3 regions of the Brevundimonas sanguinis genome follow, and region 2 is predicted to be linked to each of the others. Evidence: predicted binding sites of a transcription regulator. Region 2 holds the regulator's gene; each other region holds the start of a gene.
What was found. Region 2 encodes LexA, which represses DNA repair genes until DNA is damaged. Its sites were predicted from a motif close to ATGTTCNCNANNTGTTCT; they were not measured.

Region 1: PIB44_RS07630 (ImuA family protein) is a predicted target of LexA. The motif match lies at 3,410-3,427, and genes of this name have one in related genera.
Region 3: recA (recombinase RecA) is a predicted target of LexA. The motif match lies at 3,725-3,742, and genes of this name have one in related genera.

The regions. Positions count from the first base shown of each region.
Region 1 is NZ_CP116770.1:1,513,039-1,520,021, reverse strand. Features, by position in the region: gene PIB44_RS07645 (TonB-dependent receptor plug domain-containing protein) at 1-628, opposite strand, end outside; gene PIB44_RS07640 (TetR/AcrR family transcriptional regulator) at 891-1,595, shown strand; gene PIB44_RS07635 (AMP-binding protein) at 1,621-2,997, opposite strand; gene PIB44_RS07630 (ImuA family protein) at 3,428-4,216, shown strand; gene PIB44_RS07625 (Y-family DNA polymerase) at 4,107-5,663, shown strand; gene PIB44_RS07620 (error-prone DNA polymerase) at 5,660-6,983, shown strand, end outside.
Region 2 is NZ_CP116770.1:1,861,711-1,868,693, forward strand. Features, by position in the region: gene PIB44_RS09275 (autotransporter outer membrane beta-barrel domain-containing protein) at 1-2,491, shown strand, start outside; gene PIB44_RS09280 (S9 family peptidase) at 2,609-4,708, shown strand; gene lexA (transcriptional repressor LexA) at 4,863-5,567, shown strand; gene PIB44_RS09290 (ComEC/Rec2 family competence protein) at 5,738-6,983, opposite strand, start outside.
Region 3 is NZ_CP116770.1:2,718,886-2,725,868, reverse strand. Features, by position in the region: gene alaS (alanine--tRNA ligase) at 1-1,213, opposite strand, end outside; gene rraA (ribonuclease E activity regulator RraA) at 1,445-1,936, opposite strand; gene recA (recombinase RecA) at 2,547-3,626, opposite strand; gene PIB44_RS13390 (CYTH and CHAD domain-containing protein) at 3,797-5,305, opposite strand; gene PIB44_RS13385 (GNAT family N-acetyltransferase) at 5,395-6,975, shown strand.

The DNA.
Region 1 (6,983 bases), 350 kb from region 2:
TGCTGTCGTTCTGGGTATACTGATAGGCGACCAGCGCCGAGCCGCGCTCGAACGTCTTGCCGGCCAGCACGCCGAAGTGGCCCTGATAATAGGCGTCGCCCACGCCGTAGTTGGCGCTCGCCTCGACGCCGTCGACACGGCGACGGGTGATGAAGTTGACCACGCCCGTGACAGCGTCGGAGCCGTAGATCGAAGAGGCGCCGTCGGCCACGACCTCCACACGCTCAATGGCCAGAGCCGGGATCAACGGATAGTCGGGCGCGGTGTCATTGGCCGCGGCCGCCACCAGGCGGTGACCGTTCATCAGCGGCAGGGTGGCGCTGGACGGCAGACCACGCATGCCCGGCGCAAAGGTGCCGAAACCGCCGCTGGCGGCCACAGGCGCGGTGTTGAAGCTGTTCAGCTGGGGCACGGACGCCAGAATGTCCGGCGTATTGGCCGCACCAAGACGCTCGACATCCGCGCGGCTCACGCCGATGAGGTTGGAGCCCACCGGGGGCACGCCGCGGATGCTCGTCCCCGTGACGATGATCTCATCGACGGCGACGGCCTCGTCGTCAGGGCCGACCTCTTGGGCCTGAACCTGGCCGGCCGCCAGCATGAGGGTGAGCAGAGAAGCGCCGCACACGGCTGCGCGCTTCGTCGAATGACGAACGACTTTCAAATTGACCTCCCGATGGCGACTTTGGCCGCTCTAGTTCGTGGCCGCCGCCTCGGCCAGCCACCCATTCATTCACTTAGCACTAAATGAAACTTTCCCGTCAAGTTCATTTTGTCGCAGCTAAATGAAATGCGTGTTATTCATGACGGAGCATCGCGCCAGCCGCTCGGATGGGTACCGTTTCATCCAGCCCGTCACGTCAGAGCGCCTACTGGAGAGTCCCGCCCCAATGGCCACCACGCCTGAGAAAAAAGTCCGCCGCTCGCGCGCTGAACAACGCGCAGCGACCGAAAAACTGATTCTCGACACGGCGGAGGATCTATTCTCTCAACGCGGCTACTTCGGCGTCACGATCAAGGATGTCGCAGACGCCATGGGCATCCACCCCGCCCTGATCCACTACTACCACGACGGCAAGCAGTCATTGTTCGAGGCTGTGTGGGAGCGGCGGGTTGAACTGGCCGTATCGGCGCGTATCGCCGGGCTGGACGACTACGCCAATGCCGTCGGCGACAACGTGACCATCGAGGGGGCCCTGCGCGCTTTCTACGACAACGCCTTTGACGCCTATATCCATGGCGAAGAAGGCTGGCGCAGCTTTGGCCGCATCTTCGCCCAGGTCAACAATGCGCCCGGCTACGGCACGGAGCTGATGGACGAGTATTTCGATCCCCTGGTGCTGCGCCTGATCGAACTGTTGAAGAAGGCCGTCCCTGATGCGAGCGACGAAGACCTCTTCTGGTGTTTCCAACTGACGTCCGGCGCCTACACCCTGATCCTGTCGCGCACGGGCCGGATTGACCGTCTATCGAACGGCGCTTGCAGTTCTGACGACTTTCAAGCCGTGCGGGAGCGTTTCGTCACCTTCATGGCCGCGGGCTTCGCCGCCGTCTTCGCCGCCAGCAAGAAAAAGGACGCGCCCCAGTCAAGCTGACGCGCGTCCCGACCGGCCGCAATCCTTATTGAGGCAGGCGCGCCTGCCTCAAAGCGGCGCGCCGGACCTTGCCCGCTTCGTCACGTAAGGCCTCGTTGGTGAACTCAATGCGTTTCGGCATCTTGTAACGGCTCAGCGTCGCGCTGATGAACTCCAGCAAAACCTCTTCGCTGAGGGTCGAGCCGTCCATCGGCTGCACGATGGCGTGCACCACTGAACCCCATTCATCGTGCGGCAACCCGATCACGGCGCTGCCGCGCACGTCCGGATGAGCTTCCAGCGCCGCCTCGACTTCGGCCGGATAGATATTGGCGCCGCCCGAGATGATCAGGTCGTTGCGACGGTCCGACAGATACAGATAGCCCTCCGCATCCACGCTGCCGAGGTCGCCCATGGTCTCGTATTCGCCGACCAGGCGCGAGTCGCTGCCCAGATAATGGTAGGTCGACGACGGTCCGGTTTCTGGTCGGAAAAAGACCTCGCCCACCTCGCCCACCGCACATTCACGGCCATCGGCGTCGAGGATCCTAAGATCATAGCCAGGACGGACCTTGCCCACCGAACCCTTACGCTGCAGCCAGTCGGTCCCGGAAATGATGGTCGAGCCTGTCGCCTCTGTGGTGCCGTAATATTCCCAGACGCGATCGCTACCCAACCAGTCGATCCAGGCTTCCTTGAGCCAGGGCGCGCAGGGCGCCGCCATGTGCAGCATCATGCGCAGGGTCGGAAGCTTGTAGCGGCCCAGGACCTCCGGCCCCAGCTGCCAGATGCGGTGCATCATGGTCGGAACCATGGTCACCCAGTTGACGCCATGCTCTTCGATCAGATCGAGGGCCCGCTGGGCGTCGAACTTCTGCATCTCCACAATGGTGTTGCCGGTGAACATGGCCATGGTGATGCAGTGGAACGGCGCGTTGTGATACAGCGGCCCCGGGTTCAGGACGACCTCGCCGGGTTGCTGGTGCAGGAAACCCTCGGTGGTGTTCCACTGCGCCGGCATGGCGTCGACGATCACCTTGGGCCGCCCGGTGGACCCCCCGCTGGTCATGGCCTTCCAGTTCCTGGCGATAGCCGGCGGCAGAGGTTCGGCCGAAAGCGCCCGATACCCGTCGAAGGCGCCATCTACCGTGGGGATGTCCTCGCGCGGGCATTGGCCGACGAACAGGCGCGGCCCCACCAGGTCAAGGATGTGCTCCAACTCGACCGGCGCCAAGCGAGCGGACACCACGTTCGGGGTCGCCCCCAGCTTCCAAATACCAAAGATCGTTTCGTAGAAGTCCAGCCCGTTCGGCAGCGCCACGGTGACATAGTCGTCCTGCCCCACCCCACGAGCCTGCATGAAGCGCGCGCGTTTCGTCGAGCGCGCGTCCAACTCCGCATAGGTCAGACGCAGGTCGTCCATGATGAGCGCAAGGCGCCCAGGATTCCTCGCCGCGTGATGAGCGAGGATCGAGCACAGCGGCACAGTGTTATCAGTCACGTTTTTGAAGCCTCCCATACGCCGGGCTGGCCTCTAGAACCCTCTCCGGCCCTCGTTCATTAACTTAGCGCTAAATGAATGAAAAGCGGTATGCCCCATCCGAGCACCAAAATACTTTTAGGGCCGCCCCCCCGTTGCGTTGCGCCAGCACGACCAAGCGCGCTCCGTCTTAGGCCCAGGAGTCGTAGCGTGTGGCGACATGCCGCCCGTCACTCAAACATCATCTCAAATCGGCGCCGCCGTCTTATCATTGCAGGGCGCTAAACGGAGATCGCCGGGCCCTACGCTCCGGGCTGGATAATCTTTCTGCCTCGCTTGACTCCTCCCATGGGCAGGAGCGCATATAGAACAAATGAGGAACATTTGTTCACAACCAGAAGCGCTGACTGCGCTGAAGGCGCGACTGGAGGCGCTTGAGCGATGTGGCGCACGACGCGTCGCTACACCTGAACGTCATGCGGGTGAGGATGTCTTCGCCCCTCTGGCGACCGGCGTGGTTCACGATCTCTACGCCGCTGCGCCCGCTGACGCGGTGGCGGTCAACGCCTTCGGGCTGGGCATGGCGCTGCGGGCGGCGGCGGAGCGGCCCATCGTCTGGGGCCTGCATGAGATGATGGCCCAGGAGGCGGGGCGGCCGCACGGTCCGGGCCTGCATGAGATGGGGCTGTCGCCGCGGGACTTGTTGCTGGTGCGGGCGCGCGACGTGCAGACCCTGCTGGCCGTGGGCGAAGAGGCCCTCCGCAGTCCCGCCGTGGGCGCCGTGCTGTTGAGCGCCTGGGGCGAGGCCAAGGCCTTCAGCCTGACGGCCAGCCGGCGACTGGCTCTGGCGGCCGAGGCGGGCGGCGCGACCCTGTTCCTGGCGCGGGCGGGCGCCCTGCCCTGCCCCAGCGCGGCCGAGACCCGCTGGTCAGTGGCGTCCTGCGCTTCAGAACCCTTGGAAGGCGAGGCGCCGGGGCGGCCGTCTTTTTCGGCGACCCTGCTGCGGCGGCGCGGCGGCGGGGCGACCGGAACCTGGATCATGGAGTGGGATCGTGAACAGCGAACCTTCCGCGCACCCGCGCCGCTATCTGGCGGTCTGGTTCCCCTGGCTGCCCAGCGACCGACTGCGGCGTCAGGAGCAGCGCGAAGACGCGCCGCCTGAGGATACGCCCGTCGTCCTGGCCGAGAAGATCAAGGGCGCCCTGCGGCTAGCGGCGGTCGATCCGACGGCCGCGCGAGCGGGACTGACCCCCGGCCTCGCCCTGGCCGATGCGCGGGCGCGGACTCCCGCCTTGCGCGTCGTCGCCCATCGACCGGACCTGGACGACGCCCTGCTGGGACGGGTGTTGGAGGATTTCGGCCGCTTCACCCCCATGATCGCGCTCGACCCGCCGCACGGCCTGATGTTGGACGTGACCGGCTGCGCCCACCTGTTCGGCGGCGAAGCGGACCTGATGCGGACGGTTCAGACGCGTGCCGAACGCGCCGGGCTTCAAACGCGATGCGCCCTGGCCGCAACGCCTCAGGTCGCTCGCGCCCTGGCGCGTTTCGGACCCGGCGGGCGGTTCGAGCCCGAGCAGGAGCGCGCCGCCGCACGCCGCCTGCCCGTCGCCGCTCTGGAGTTGCCGCAAAAGGAGGAACAGGCCTTGCGCCGCGCAGGGCTGAAACGTCTGGCTGACCTGGACGACCGGCCCCGCGCGCCTTTGGCCGCCCGTTTCGGCGCCGATTTTCCCGCCCAGCTGGCGCGAGTTCTGGGCGACGAGGACGTGCGCATCTCCCCGCATCGTCCGGCCGCACCCGTCGTGGTCGACCGCGTCTTCTTCGAGCCGATCTCGGCGCCTGAAGACATCGAGCGGGTTCTGTCCGACCTGCTGATCGAGACCATGGACCGACTGGATCAGACGGGCCTAGGCGGCCGCGCCTTCGAGGCCGGCTTCTATCGCGTGGACGGCGAGACGCGTCGGATCGCCGTCCGCACCGGCCGTCCGACCCGCGACGCGCACGCGACCCTGCGGCTGTTCCGCGAGCGGATGGCGGCCCTGGCCGTCCCGCTGGACCCCGGCTTCGGCTTCGACCAGATGCGGATGTCCGTGCCCTGGACCCAGATCCTGGCGCCAGCCCAGCAGGGACTGGAGCGCGAGACGCCCGGCGAGGAGGCATTCAGTCATTTGGTCGACCGGCTGACAGCGCGCCTGGGGCCAGAGGCCGTGCTGCGTTTCGAGCCCTTCGCCTCGCACATTCCCGAACGGGCGGCGCGGCTGGTTCCGGCCTCGGCCCGCCATGGCGCCGAGACCTGGCCCGACCTCGATCCCGACGATCCGCCCTTGCGGCCCTTGCAGATGTTCGATCCGCCCCAGCCGGTCGAAACCCTGGCCGAAGTCCCTGACGGCTATCCTCTGAAGTTCCGCTGGCGCCGCGTCCTGCACGAGGTGACGCGCGCCGAAGGACCCGAGCGGATCAGCGGCGAATGGTGGCGCGCTCCGGGCCAACGCACCCGCGACTATTACCGGGTCGAGGATCGGGACGGCCGTCGCTTCTGGCTGTTCCGCCAGGGCCTCTATGGCGAGACGCCCGAGCCGCGCTGGTTCATCCACGGCCTGTTCGCATGAGCAGGCTCGACCCTGGCGGCGCCTATGCCGAACTGGCGACGGCCAGCAACTTCTCCTTCCTGCGCGGCGCCTCGCATCCCAAGGATCTGGTGCTGACCGCGATCCTGCGCGGCCATGCCGGACTGGGGCTGGCCGACCGCAACACCGTGGCGGGCGTGGTGCGAGCCTGGAGCGCGCTGAAGGAGCTACGGGCCGAAGGTCTGGCTCCCCCGGACAAGGTGCGCGAGGGCGGCAGTCCGGGCGAGATCGCCTTCATCGAGAATCCGCTGAACGATCCAGCCCTGTCCGAAGAGGTAAAGCGGCGCGCGGCGGACTTCCGCCTGCTGACAGGCGCGCGGCTGGTCTTCAACGACGGGACGCCGGACGTCATCGCCTATCCCGAAACGCGCGCGGGCTGGGGCCGCCTGACGCGCCTGCTGACCCTGGGCAATCGCCGGGCTAAAAAGGGCGAGTGCGAGATCGGCCTGCGCGACCTGCTGGCCGATCCTGAAGACCTGCTGCTGATCCTGGTCCCGCCGGATCGGCTGACAGGGCTGGAAGAGGTGCTGACTCGCATGACCGAGGCGGCGCCGGGCGCGGTCTGGCTGGGCGCCGCCCTGCACAGGCGCGGCGACGACCGGCGCCGGCTGGCCCGGCTGAAGGCCATGGCGGCGCGGGCGGACGTTCCGCTGCTGGCGCTGAACGACGTCCTCTACGCCGCGCCCGATGACCGGGACCTGCAGGACGTCCTGACCTGCATCCGCGAAGGCGTGAGCATCGAGACCGCCGGCCGTCGGCTGGAAGCCAACGCTGAACGCTGGCTGAAGCCCGTGGACGAAATGGTCCATCTGTTCAAAGACGCGCCCGAGGCGGCAGCCGAGACGACGGCCTTCCTGTCGCGCGCGACCTTCGATCTGTCTGAGCTCAGCTATCAATACCCGGAAGAGCCGGTCCCGCCCGATTGGACCCCGCAGGCCTGGCTGGAAGAGCTTACGGGGCGTCACGCCGCCATGCGCTATCCCGACGGCGTTCCCGACAAGGTCCAGGCCCTGCTGGACAAGGAACTGGCCTTTATCGCCCGCAAGGACATCGCCCCCTATTTCCTGACAATCTTCGACATCGTCCGCGTGGCGCGTGACAAGCGCATCCTGTGTCAGGGGCGCGGCTCGGCCGCCAACTCGGCGGTCTGCTACGTCCTGGGCATCACCTCGGTGGATCCGATGGACTCCGATCTGCTTTTCGAGCGCTTCTTGTCCGAGGACCGTAACGAACCGCCCGACATCGATGTCGATTTCGAGCATGAGCGGCGCGAAGAGATCATCCAGCACATCTACGAACGCT
Region 2 (6,983 bases):
AAACCTGGATGCGGACGACCTGCTGCAGGGCGGCCCGGCTGTGCGAATCGCCGGCGATGTCGGCAAGGGCGTCGTATTCGACACCGCCCCGTCCTACGGCCCCGGCGGCATCGACGGCGACGACGACGGCGACGGCGTCAAGAATGGCGACGAGGACGACGACGGCGACGGCAAGAAGAACCGCGAAGACGACGATCGCGACGGCGACGGCATCCCCGACGCCCAGGAAACGACCGCCACCATCCGCTCGTTCGGCGGGTCGGCGGCCGTGCTGGTCGGTTCGTCCGACAGCGCGATCACGCTGGGCGCGGCCGGCGCGGGCGATTCCGCCTATGGCCTGATCAACCGCGGCTCCATCGAAGCGGCAGGCGTTTACAAGGACGTCGACGCCAAGGCCGTGCAGATCGGCGGCACGGGGCAGGACGTGACGGTCGTCGGCGGCTTCCGCAACGAAGGCACCATCGTCTCGTCCGCCGTTTCCGCGAACAGCAGCACCGTCCTGGTCGGCAGCGGCGCTTCCTTGCCTACCATCTTCAACAGCGGCGCCATCCAGGGCTCCATCGCCACCTCCGACGCCGACACGGCGAGCGGCGTCCTGATCCAGAGCGGCGCCAACGTCGGCTCGATCTCGAACTCGGGCAACATCGCCGTGGCGTTGAACGGGTCCAAGGGTTCCGCCGTGGCGATCCGCGACGAATCCGGCACGCTTTCCACGATCAACAACACCGGTCGCATCATCGCCGTCGTCACTCCGGAAAAGGATGTCGAGCGCACCGGTTCCGCCATCGCCGTGGACGTGAGCGCCAATTCGACCGGCGTGACCTTCGTCCAGGACGGCGTGGTCATCCCGGACCACAAGTTGCCTGATGCTGACGGCGACGGGGTGCCGGACGCTAATGAACCTGGGATCGTCGGCGACATCCGCTTCGGCTCAGGCGCTGACGTGCTGGATCTGCGCAACGGCACGGTGAACGGCGACATCTCGTTCGGGACCGGGGCCGACCGCCTGTCGATCAGCGGCGGAGCCGTGGTCAAGGGCAAGCTGTCGAACGACGACGGCCAGCTCGACATCGACATTTCCAAGGGGGTCCTGGACGCTCAGCAGACCGCCAGCCTGGATATCTCCAGCCTGAACGTCGGCAAAGACGGCAAGCTGATCGTGACCCTGGACGAGGCCACGGCTGACGAGTTCCGCTACAATGTGTCCGGCTCGGCCGACCTGGCGGGCGCCAGCAGCCTGGGCGTGCGCTTCAACTCCCTGATCGCAGCCGAGGGCACGACCAGCTTCAAGGTGATCAAGGCCGGCGACCTGAACGCCGGAGACCTGACGTCCGAGCAGTTGCAGTCCAATTCTCCGTACGCCTTTGTCGTCGAGATCGGGGACGTGACCGGCAACGAACTGTCGATCGACGCCCGGAGGATCACGGCCGAAGAGGCCAAGATGATCAACTCGGAAGCCGCCGCCTACGACGTGCTCTACGCCGGGCTGGCCGATAACGAGGTCATCCGCGCGGCCCTGCTGAACCAGACGGATCGGGAAGGCTTCTTCAACGTCTATCAGCAACTGCTGCCCGAGCACTCGGGCGGCCCCCTGCTGTCGCTGGCCAGCGGCGTCGACGCCGTGACCCGCGCCCTGACCGGCCGCAACGCTGCGGCGACGCCGGGCGAGACCAGCGCCTGGGTTCAGGAGATCAACTTCTACGCCGACAAGGACAAGACCGACACCTACGGCTTCCGCTCGGAAGGCTTCGGCCTGGCGGGCGGCGTCGAGCGCGGCACCTCGATGGGCGCCTTTGGCCTGACCGCCGCCTTCACCTCGTCCGATTTGGAAGACCCGGAATCGGCCGCTGAAGAAGTGCTGTCGGCCAACCTGCTGGAACTGGGCCTCTATTGGCGCGCCCAAGGGCAGTATTGGTCGACCTGGGCGCGCGCGGCAGGCGGCTACGCCTCCTTCAGCGCGACGCGCAAACTGGTCGCCGAAGGCGTCAACCTGAAGAATGAGTCCGACTGGCACGGCTTCACCCTGGCCGCAGCGGGGGGGGCTTCTTACGAACGTCACTTCGGTCGTGTGAACGTCCGCCCTGAAGCCTATGTCGAATACTTCTCGCTGAGCGAGGACGCCCGCTCCGAACGCGGCGGCGGCGACGGCTTCGACTTGGATATCGATGAGCGCGACGGCCACCTGTTCTCGGGCGTGGCGGCCGTCAACATCGGCTACGGCTTCGGCAAGGACGGCTGGATCCGCCCGGAAGTCCGTCTGGGCTGGCGTCAGAACTTCTCGGTCGACGCCGGGACCACCATCGCTCGCTTCGCCTCGGGCGGCGACGCCTTCACCCTGACGCCCGCCAGCATCGAAGGCGGCGGCCCGATCCTGGGCTTCCGTCTGAATGTGGGCAACGAGCTGGGGATGCTGGCCATCACCGGCGACGCCGAACTGCTGGAAGACTACGTCCGCTACACCCTGCTGCTGCGGGCCAGCTTCAAGTTCTGATTCTTCTTCGGGATTCGGATCAAAAGGGGCCGCCGGATTCGTTCCGGCGGCCTTTTCCGTATCTTGTCGTCGCCTCGCGTCTTCCTATGATCCCTGTCAGTTCAGAGGGGGATTCATATGAACAAGTTCGCCTGGGCCGCCTGCGCCCTGATCCTTAGCGCCCATGCGCCGGCGCTGGCCCAGACGGCGCCGGCCCAGACGGCGCCGGCCGGTCAGACCGCCCTGCCCGCCGCCGACCGAGGCCTGTTCACGGCCCAGGACCTGTTCGGCATGGAGGTCGCCTCCGACGCCCAGATCAGCCCCGACGGCAGCCGGATCGCCTATGTCCGCCAGACGGCCGACATCATGACTGATCAGATGCGTCCGACCATCTGGCTGATTGACGTGAAGACGGGCCAACACACGCCGCTGATCGCTTCGGCCGGTTCCCACCGCCAGCCGCGCTGGTCGCCGGATGGAACGCGCCTGTCCTACATCTCGAACGCCGAGGGCGGCGCGCCGCAACTGTTCGTGCGCTGGATGGCGTCGGGTGAAGCGGTCCGCGTCACCAACCTGCCCAACACCCCGTCAAGCATCAGCTGGTCGCCCAACGGCGAGCAGTTGGCCTATTCGGTCCTGGTTCCCGGCGACAAGCCCAAGATCGGCTCGTCGCTGCCGAAGCCCGAAGGCGCCAAATGGGCGCCGCCGCTGGAGATTATCGACACCGTCTCGTACCGCTCGGACGGTCAGGGCTATCTCAAGCCCGGTTTCCGCCATGTCTTCGTCGTCGGCGCCCAGGGCGGCGGCGCGCGCCAACTGACTCACGGCGACTTCAATCACGGCGGCGGTCTGTCCTGGTCGGCTGATTCCCGCACCCTCTATCTCAGCGCCAACCGTCGACCCGACTGGCAGCGCGAAGCCGCCGACAGCGAAGTCTTCGCCCTGGACGTGCAGACCGGCGGCCTGACCGCCCTGACCAGCCGCGCCGGTCCCGACAACTCGCCCGTCGCCTCACCCGACGGACGCCGCATCGCCTATCTCGGCTATGACGACAAGCGGATGGGCTATCACAACACTCGCCTCTATGTGATGGACGCCGACGGCTCGAACAGCCGCGTGCTGACGCCGAACCTGGACCGCTCGGTCAAATCGCCGGTGTGGAGCCGCGATGGGCGCTCGGTCTATGTCGCCTATGACGATCAGGGGCGCACCAAGGTCGCCCGCGTCTCGCTGGACGGCGCCGTCACCACCCTGATCGAAGACCTGACGGGCGACGATTTCGGCCGTCCCTACACCGGCGGCGATTTCACCGTGGCCGACGACGGCGCCATCGCCTTCACGCGCGGCACGCCGATGCGTCCGGCCGATGTCCACGTCCTGAAGGGCGGCCGCAGCACTCAGCTGACCCGCCTGAACGCGGACTTCCTCAGCGCCCGCCGCCTGGGCGAGGTGCGCCGCATTCAGGTCGCCTCGTCTCACGACCAGCGCGCGGTCGAAAGCTGGCTGACCCTGCCGGCCGACTACGTCGAGGGCCAGAGCTATCCGCTGGTGCTGGAAATCCACGGCGGCCCGTTCGCCGCCTATGGCCCGCACTTCGCCACCGACAACCAGCTGTTCGCAGCTGCGGGCTACGCCGTTCTTTCGGTCAACCCGCGCGGCTCGACCTCCTATGGGGACGAGTTCGCCAACCTGATCCACCACAACTATCCGTCGAACGACTATGACGACCTGATCAGCAGCGTCGACGCCGTCATCGCTCAAGGCGTCGCCGATCCCCACCGCCTGTTCGTCACCGGCGGCTCGGGCGGCGGCGTGCTGACCAGTTGGATCGTCGGCAAGACCGACCGCTTCAAGGCCGCCGTGGTCCAGAAGCCCGTCATCGACTGGGCCAGCTTCGTGCTGACGGCCGACAACCCGGCCTTCTTCGCCCGCTACTGGTTCGGTGAATATCCGTGGGAGAACCCGGAGGCCTACTGGCGCCGGTCGCCGCTGTCGCTGGTCGGCAACGTCAAGACCCCGACCATGGTCGTCGTCGGCGACGAGGACTACCGCACCCCGGTCAGCGAGTCGGAGCAGTACTACACCGCCCTGCAACTGCGCGGCGTGCCCACGGCCCTGGTGAAGATCCCCGGCGTCGGCCACAGCCTGGCCGTCCGTCCGTCCCAGAACGCCGCGCGCATGAACGCCATGATCGAATGGTTCGAGCGCTATAAGGACGGCGCCCCGACCGCTCGCTAACGTCAGCACAGCACGGACCGAAACCCGCGCCCGCCGTCGAACGGCAGGCGCGGGTTTTTGCTTTGAGAGCCTTAAGCGTGGCGTTAGTTGACTTTTAACCAGAACACTTACAGAACATCACCAACGGTTCACGCCTTGTTCTGGATTCGCCGCCATGCTCACGAAGAAACAGCACGAACTCCTGATGTTCATTCATGAGCGCATTCGGGAAACGGGCGTGTCGCCCTCCTTCGACGAGATGAAGGAGGCGCTGGACCTGGCGTCCAAGTCGGGCATCCACCGCCTGATCACGGCGCTTGAGGAACGCGGCTTTATCCGCCGCCTGGCCCACCGCGCTCGCGCGCTGGAGGTCGTGAAGCTGCCGGAACAGGCGACGACCGCTGCTCCGGCCAAGGGGCGCGCTCCCTTCAAGCCCGACGTGATCGAGGGCGGCGGCCTGGGCCCGCGCCCGGCCGCGGCCGAGGCCGCCAACGACGTTCGTGACCTGCCCCTGTTGGGCAAGATCGCCGCCGGCACCCCGATCGCCGCCATCCAGCACGAACGCGAGCGCCTGCCGGTCCCGGAGTCCATGCTGGGCGCCGGCGAACACTACCTGTTGGAAATCGAAGGTGATTCCATGATCGAGGCCGGCATCCTCGACGGGGACACGGTCATCATCAAGCGGGTGGAGAGCGCCTCTTCCGGCGAAATCGTCGTCGCCTTGGTCGAGGGCGAAGAGGCCACGCTCAAGCGCCTGCGAAAGAAGGGCCAGTCCATCGCCCTGGAGCCCGCCAACAGCGCCTATGAGACCCGCATCTTCGGCCCTGATCAGGTTGAGGTTCAAGGCAAGCTGGTCGGCCTGCTGCGCCGGTATCACTGAGGCGCAGCCCTATAAACTCCGATCATCCCGGCCGACGCCGGGACCCAGTGCTTTGGCTTCAAACGGGGCCGTTTGATTGTCCCCTCGCCTCATCTGGCCAGCGACAGCACGCGTATCTCTTACTAGATCCCGGCGTCCGCCGGGATGAGCGGGATTAAAAGAGACGGCGCCTATTCTGCTCCTCCCCCGCTCCACGGTCGCCGTCCCCGCACTTCCGCCGCCCACAAGGCGCGCCAGCCGCCAGCGTCGTCGCGCCATAACTCCACCGAGCCGCCGCGCGCATAGTCGGCGCCGTCCAGCACCAGCCGCCCTTGGCACGACGACGGCAGGGTTGTGATCACGGCGCGCACGCTGATCACCTGCGCGCTACGGCACAGCTGGTCCAGTTGCTCGGCCGTCGGCGCCGCCTTGCCCCACCACAGCGCCAGCGGCCCCGGTTCGCCGTCCGGCGCGCAGTAGGAACGCTTGCAGGTCCAGCCCTCGGGCGGCCGTGCGACCGGCTCCAGCCCTCGACGCCGGGACCAAAGGTCGCTGGCGAATTGGCGCACCGCCGGCCGCACCACGACCGCCTCGCTTTCCAGCCGATAGGCCGCATTCGCTCCACCATCGCCGATCCAGATATCCGGCGGCGCCGGGCGCGGCCAGATCAGCACAGCCGCCGCAAGCGGCAAGCCCAGCAAGCGCCACGGTCCCCGCCACAGGCACATGAACAATATGCCCAGAAAGGCGACCGGCAGGGCGGCCGCAGGAGCGCTGGGGATCGCCTTCACGGCGCCCGGCAGACTGGCCGCCCAGTGTCCGATCGCCAGCATGGCGTCGACCGACTGACCCGCCACCCACAGGAAGGGCGCGCCCAACCCCAGCGGCTCCAGCGCTGCGCCCAGCGCCAGGGCGGGCATCATCACGAAGTCCGCCAGCGGCGCCGTCGCCATATTGGCGGTCAAGCCATAGACGGCCGTGCGGTTGAAATGCTGCATGGCGAACGGCCCGGTCGCCATGCCCGCCACCAGGCTGGCGGCGCAGGCGGCCATCAGCCAACTGGTAAACCGCTGCGCGGCGACGATAGGCCAGGGCGCGGCGAACTCGCGGATACGGCGCGGCCAGACCTCGACAAGCGCCACCAGCGCCGCCGTCGCCGCGAACGACATCTGGAACCCGGGCGTCACGACCGCCTCTGGCCGCAACAAGAGCACGACAAAAGCCGCCGCCGACAGCGCCCGCATGGTCACCGCCTGCCGATCCGTCAGGATCGCCAGAAAGGCGATCGACGCGGTAATCGCGGCGCGCTCGGCCGGCGGCGGCGCGCCCGAGATGACGAGATAGGTCCCGACCGCGATCAACCCTGCGATCGCCGCCGCCTTCTTGCCCGAGACGCGCAGCGCCAGCCACGGCCACGCCGCAACCAGAAGGCGGGCG
Region 3 (6,983 bases), 860 kb from region 2:
CGTCCTGCGTCAGGTCCAGCGGGAAGCCGTAGGTGTCGTAGAGGGTGAAGGCCGTCTGGCCGTCCAGCATGTCGCCCGCCTTGAAGTCGGCGGTCGCCTGGTCGAACAGGTTCATGCCGCGGCCCAGCGTGGTGCGGAAGCGGATCTCTTCCTGCTTCAGCGTGTCTTCGATGAAGGCCTGGGCGCGGCCGAGTTCGGGATAGGCCTCGCCCATCTCCTCGACCAGGGTCGGCACAAGACGGTGCATCAGCGGGTCCTGCGCGCCCAGCAGGTGGGCGTGACGCATGGCGCGGCGCATGATGCGGCGCAGGACATAGCCCCGGCCCTCGTTCGACGGGGTCACGCCGTCGGCGATCAGGAAGGCGGTCGAACGCAGGTGGTCGGCGATGACCCGGTGCGACGGGGCGCGCTCGCCCTCGGCCTTGGTCGAGGTCAGCTCTTCCGAGGCGCCGATCAGGCTCTTGAACAGGTCGACTTCATAGTTAGAGTGGACGCCCTGCAGCACGGCGGCGATGCGCTCCAGACCCATGCCGGTGTCGACCGAGGGCTTGGGAAGGTCGCGAACGATCTGATCGTTCTCCTTCTCGTACTGCATGAAGACGTTGTTCCAGATCTCCACGAAGCGGTCGCCGTCCTCGTCCGGCGAACCGGGAGGGCCGCCGAAGATGTGGTCGCCGTGGTCGTAGAAGATTTCGGTGCACGGACCGCACGGGCCGCTGTCGCCCATGGCCCAGAAGTTGTCGGCCGTCGGGATGCGGATGATCTTCTCGTCCGCAAAGCCGGTGACCTTCTTCCAGATGTCGAAGGCTTCGTCGTCGGTGTGATAGACGGTGACCAGCAGGCGGGCGGGGTCCAGGCCGAACTCCTTGGTCAGCAGCCCCCAGGCGCTCTCGATGGCGTGGTCCTTGAAGTAGTCGCCGAACGAGAAATTGCCCAGCATTTCAAAGAAGGTGTGGTGACGCGCGGTGTAGCCGACGTTGTCCAGGTCGTTGTGCTTGCCGCCGGCGCGGACGCATTTCTGCGAGCTGGTCGCGCGCTTGTAGGGCGGGACTGCGCCGCCGGTGAAATAGTCCTTGAACGGCACCATGCCCGCGTTGACGAACAGCAGGGTCGGGTCGTTCTGCGGCACGAGCGGAGCCGACTGCACCTTCTCGTGGCCGTCGGCGGCGAAGTAGTCGAGGAAGGTGGAACGGATCTGCTTCAGGCTGGTCATGGGCGTATCGCTCTGGAACTCGGGCGCGCGGGAGGAAATAGCGGAACCGGCGTCATATAGGGATTTTGCACTGAGTGCATCACTGACGCGTGACTTCAGATTTCCTCTCCATGCAAATGGGGAGGGGGACCACGTAGTGGTGGAGGGCCTGGCGGTGCAACCAAGAAGCCCCTCCGCCTCAGCGGCTGCGCCGCTGATCCACCTCCCCATTTGCATGGGGAGGAAACGCGCTCAGTCGTGAAGCCGATGCGGCGCGACGATCACCCCGTCCGCGTCGGCGTAGAGCCAGTCGCCGGGAGTGAAGATGACGCCGCCGAAGGCGGTGGGGATGTCGATCTCGCCGACGGCGTCGCGCTCGGCGCGCAAGGGGGTGGTTCCCAGGGCTTTGACGCCCGCCTGCAGGGTGTTGATGATGGCTGTGTCGCGCACGGCGCCGTGGACGACGACGCCGGCCCAGCCGTTGTCGATGGCCAGCTTGGCCAGATTGTCGCCGACCAGGGCGCGTTTGAGCGAACCGCCGCCGTTGACCACCAGCACGGCGCCCTGGCCGGGGCGCTCCAGCGTCTGGCGCACCAGGGCGTTGTCGTCCAGCACGCTGAGGGTGCGGATCGGGCCGTGGAAGGCCGCCACCTGGCCGAAGCTGCGGAAGGGGGTCTGGCAGACCCTCACCGCGTCAGGATGGGCGTCGCAGAGGTCGGCGGTGGCGGGGGGCATGGCGTTCATTCTCATTTATCAGGAATCGTTGTTATGTGATCTGGTCTGATGGATGTTTCAGACTTTAAATTTAGGGAGAATACGTGTGCGGACGCTAGCTAAATTGGCAATGTCCGGAATTCTTCTCGCCATGACCGCTTCGCCGGCGGTTGCGTTCAAATCATGGGAGTATGTGTACTATTATACATTCTATTCGGACGCATCCATGACGACCATCGTGGGGTATGGGAATGATGTTTGCATGGAATCGGGAGGCAATGTGACGGTAATCACGCCCCTGTTCCCTACGCCTTACTATACGGCCGAGCGGGGGCACGAGTGCCGTCCTGGGGGACCGGTTTGAGCTGAGGTCAATTTTTCAGCTTTAGGATGAAAAAAGAGGCCCGCCCGACGGAGGTCGGGCGGGCCTGTCTCCGTCCGACCGGCCCCGCGGGGTCGGTAGGCGGGTCGCGAGGCGGCGAACGGAGAAGCTCTGGCCGTCAGGGTGCCCTTGCCTCCGGCCGTCAGCCTCGGGCTTGACCCGAGGATCGTCAGCGCGATCACGGCCTGAAAGGAAGGGGACGCTGCCTGGCTGGATCCTCGGGTCAGGCCCGAGGATGGCGGCGTTGGGGGTGGCCGATCAGCCCTCCAGGTCCTGGCCCTCGTCGGGTTCGGGGGCGCCCAGCATGTCGTCGGCGATCTTGGCGGTGGACTGGCGCACCGCCTTTTCGATCGAGGCGGCCATGTCGGGGTTGTTCTTGAGGAACTCCTTGGCGTTCTCGCGGCCCTGACCGATGCGGGTGGAGTCGTAGGAGAACCAGGAGCCGGACTTCTCGACGATGCCGGCCTTGACGCCCAGGTCGATGATCTCGCCGATCTTGGAGATGCCCTCCCCGTACATGATGTCGAAGATGACCTCGCGGAACGGCGGGGCGACCTTGTTCTTCACCACCTTGACGCGGGTGGTGTTGCCGACCACCTCGTCGCGGTTCTTGATCGCGCCGGTGCGACGGATGTCCAGGCGCACCGAGGCGTAGAACTTCAGCGCATTGCCGCCCGTCGTCGTTTCCGGCGAGCCGTACATGACGCCGATCTTATGACGGATCTGGTTGATGAACAGGACGATGCACTTCGACTTGGAGATCGAGGCCGTCAGCTTGCGCAGGGCCTGCGACATCAGACGCGCCTGAAGGCCGGGCAGGCTGTCGCCCATCTCGCCTTCGATTTCGGCGCGGGGCGTCAGGGCCGCGACGGAATCGATCACCACGATGTCCACGGCGCCGGAACGCACCAGGGTGTCGACGATCTCCAGCGCCTGTTCGCCCGTGTCGGGCTGCGACACCAGCAGGTCGTCCAGATTGACGCCCAGCTTTTGCGCATAGACGGGGTCCAGCGCGTGTTCGGCGTCGACGAAGGCGGCCACGCCGCCCTTCTTCTGGACCTCGGCCACGGTGTGCAGGGCCAGGGTGGTCTTGCCCGAGGATTCGGGACCGAACACCTCGATCACCCGCCCGACCGGCAGGCCGCCGATGCCGAGCGCCATGTCGAGGCCGAGCGAGCCGGTCGAGACGCTCTCGATCTCGGCCACCACGCCGGCCTTGCCCAGTTTCATGACCGAGCCCTTGCCGAAGGCGCGATCGATCTGCGCGATCGCCGCCTCTAGAGCGCGTTGTTTGTCGCTGTCTTCTTTACCCACGAGCTTCAGTGCCGCCTGTGACATTGGTTTTCTCTCCCTTGCCATGATTCCCATCTGACTTCGGGAGAGACCCGCCACGGACCCGCTCCCTTGGTGAAGCGGACTATGGACACGGTTTGTTCTTGTTCGCAAGATGTTCTCGTGAACTGAACAAGAACACTGACTGGCATGCGACCGATACTGTCGTGTCTGTCTTAGCGGGACCAGAAGGACCGGGCGCGCGACAGGCGGGCGAAGGCGCGGCTTGAGGCGGCGTGAAGGGCGGCGGCGCCCTGCTCGCGGCGGCCGATCAGGCGCCCGGCGGCGAAGGCGATCTCGGGCGCGGTCAGGCGGGCGTCGGCGGGGATGCGGTCGCGGGCGACGGCCAGGTCGTTGAGGGCGCCGAAGGCGTCCTGCGTTGTCTCCAGCGCCTTGAGGAAGCGTCTTTCGCGGCGGGGATGGTCGAACAGGCCGACGAAGAACTCGGCCGCGTAACGCAGGCGTTTCACCCGGATGCGCAGCCGGTGGCGGCCCGCCGCGTCCAGGCGGTCGAGGCGACGGCCGCCGCGTCGCACGCGCCGGTTGAGCCGCTCCAGGGCCTCAGCGGCGAAGTCGGCGACCGGCCGCCGCCGCCGCCAGGTCCGCACCGGATCGGGGTCGCTGCGCCAGGCGCCGGCCTCGATCCAGGCCAGGGTCTCGAGCATCAGGGCGGCGTAGCGCGGCGAATCGATGGCCGCCATGGTCCGGCGATAGGCGCCGCTGCGGGCCGCCAGCAGGCGCAGGCCCAGCGGGGCGAGGCGGGGGTCGGGCGTCTCCAGCGCGGCGGGGTGGAAGACGTCGCGGATGAAGACGTCCAGATCGCGCGCGGCGTCGGTCTCACGCGCCAGCCATTTCAACTCGGCGACGACGGGAGCGGCGTCCTCGCCCAGCAGGGGACTGAATACGGACAGGGCGGCGCGCAGCCGACGCAGGCCCACGCGCAGCTGATGCAGGGCCTCGGGCCGGCGCACCCTTCTCAGCAGTTCGGCGTTGGCCGAGACCTGACCCAGGGCGGCCAGGGCCGTGCGGCGCAAGGCCTCCTCGGCCGTCAGGGCGCGGGGCAGGGGATCGGCGCCGGCGGTGCGGGGCGCGCGCTCCAGCCCCTCGGCCAGACGCCAGCCGCGTTCGGCCTTGCTCTCGAACAGGGGGACCAGGGCGATGTCGGCCGACAGGCGCCGGGCCAGGGCGAACAGGGCCGGGGGCGGGCCGTCCTTCAGCTCCAGCTCCAGTTCGCGCAAGGGCTCGGCGCGGCCGCCTGCCGACAGCTGGCCCTCGTCATAGGCGGCCTCGATCACGGCGCCCTCGAAGGCGACCAGACGGACGCGGCGGCGCACCGTGCTGGCGAAGCGAGGGGCGAGATCGCGGCGGCGGCCCTTCAGCAGCGAGGCCGCCGGCGTCGTCTTCAGCGCCGCCCAGTCCAGGGCCTCGCTGGGTACCGGCATGTCCCATTCGACGCGGTTGAGGACGTCGCCGCCCGTCTGGCCCTTCAGCGTCTGGACAAAGCCGCGCTCGGTCCCGCGCACCCGCAGGCCCCAGCCCGCGCGCCGCAAGGCCTGGTCCGGCGTGTCGAAATAGACGGAGCGCAGGGCGTGCACGCTCTCCTCGCCCGCCAGGGCCGGATGGGCGTCCAGGCGCGCGGCGGCGCCGGGGCCGAGCCGAAATTTGAGTTCAACTTCCTGCGCCATGCCGGACATGTCGCCATTGTGCGCTTATCCTCATGCCGGTCCAAGACGATGAAATGATCCAACGGCCAAGGTCGAGCGTTAGGTGTCGCATGACTGATCTTCAGACCGCCCACACCGCCCAGAACGCCGAACCGGCCAAACCCGCCGTCCTGACCATCCGCAACGCCCGCATGGGCGACATTCCCGGCATCAGCGCCCTGGTGGCGCGGGTCTACAAGGACATGCCGCCCTATACGGCGGGGATGCTGCGGGGCCAGATCGCCACCTATCCCGACGGCCAGTTCGTGGTCGAGTTCGAAGGCGAGATCGTCGGCTACGCCGCCAGCTTCCGCATCGACGAAAAGTCCGCCATGGGCCCGCACACCTGGGACCAGATCACCGGCGGCGGCTATGGCGCCCGGCACGATCCGGCCGGCGAGTGGCTGTACGGCATGGAGGTCTGCGTCGACCCCGCCCGACGCCGCCTGCGCATCGGCCAGCGCCTGTATGACGCGCGCCGCGACCTGTGCGAGGCGCAGAACCTGAAGGGCGTCGTCTTCGGCGGCCGGATGCCCGGGCTGGCGCGGCGCCGCTCGGCCTATCCCGACCCGAACGCCTATGTCGAGGCGGTGCGCGACCGCAAGGTGAAGGACCCGATCATGGCCTTTCACCAGCGCTCAGGGTTCGAGCCGGCGGGGGTGCTGCTGAACTATCTGCCGTCGGACAAGGCGTCGCTGGGCCACGCGGCGCGCTGGGTCTGGCGCAACCCCTACTATGTCGAGGCGACGGGCAAAGGGGCGGCCTTTGCGGTCAAGGAGACGGTGCGGGTCGCCACCGTCCAGCTGCAGATGCGCAAGGTCGACAGCTTCCAGGAGTTTATCGACAACGTCGAATATTTCGTCGACGTCGTGTCCGACTATCGCGCCGACTTCGTGGTCTTTCCCGAGCTGTTCACGCTTCAGCTGCTGTCGCTGGCGACCAAGAAGCTGACCCCGGCGGAATCGATCGAGGCGCTGACCCGCTACACCCCGCGCTTCGTCGAGGCGATGCGTGAGCTGGCGGTCGGCTACAACGTCAACATCATCGGCGGCTCGCACCCGACGCGGACCGAGGACGGCGAGATCCAGAATGTCGCCTATGTCTTCCTGCGCGACGGCTCGGTGCATGAGCAGGAGAAGATCCACCCGACCCCGAACGAGCGCCACTGGTGGAACATCAAGGGCGGCGACCGAGTCCACGCCATCCCCACCGACTGCGGGCCGATCGGGGTGATGATCTGCTACGATTCGGAGTTCCCCGAACTGGCGCGGCGTCTGGCGGACGAGGGCGCGCGCATCCTGTTCACCCCCTTCTGCACCGACAACCGGCAGGGGTACTTACGCGTGCGCTACTGCTCGCAGGCGCGGGCCATCGAGAACCAGTGCTACGTCGTCCTGTCGGGCAATGTCGGCAACCTGCCCAACGTCGAGAACATGGACATCCAGTATGCCCAGTCCTGCATCCTGACGCCGTGCGACTTCCCGTTCGCGCGCGACGGGGTGGCGGCCGAGGCCAGCGAGAACGTCGAGACGGTGACGGTGGCGGACCTGGACCTGTCCGACCTGGCCTGGGCCAAGGCGCAGGGGACGGTGCGGAACCTGCGCGACCGCCGGTTCGATCTGTACAAGACGGTGTGGACGGACGGGGGGTGACCTTACCC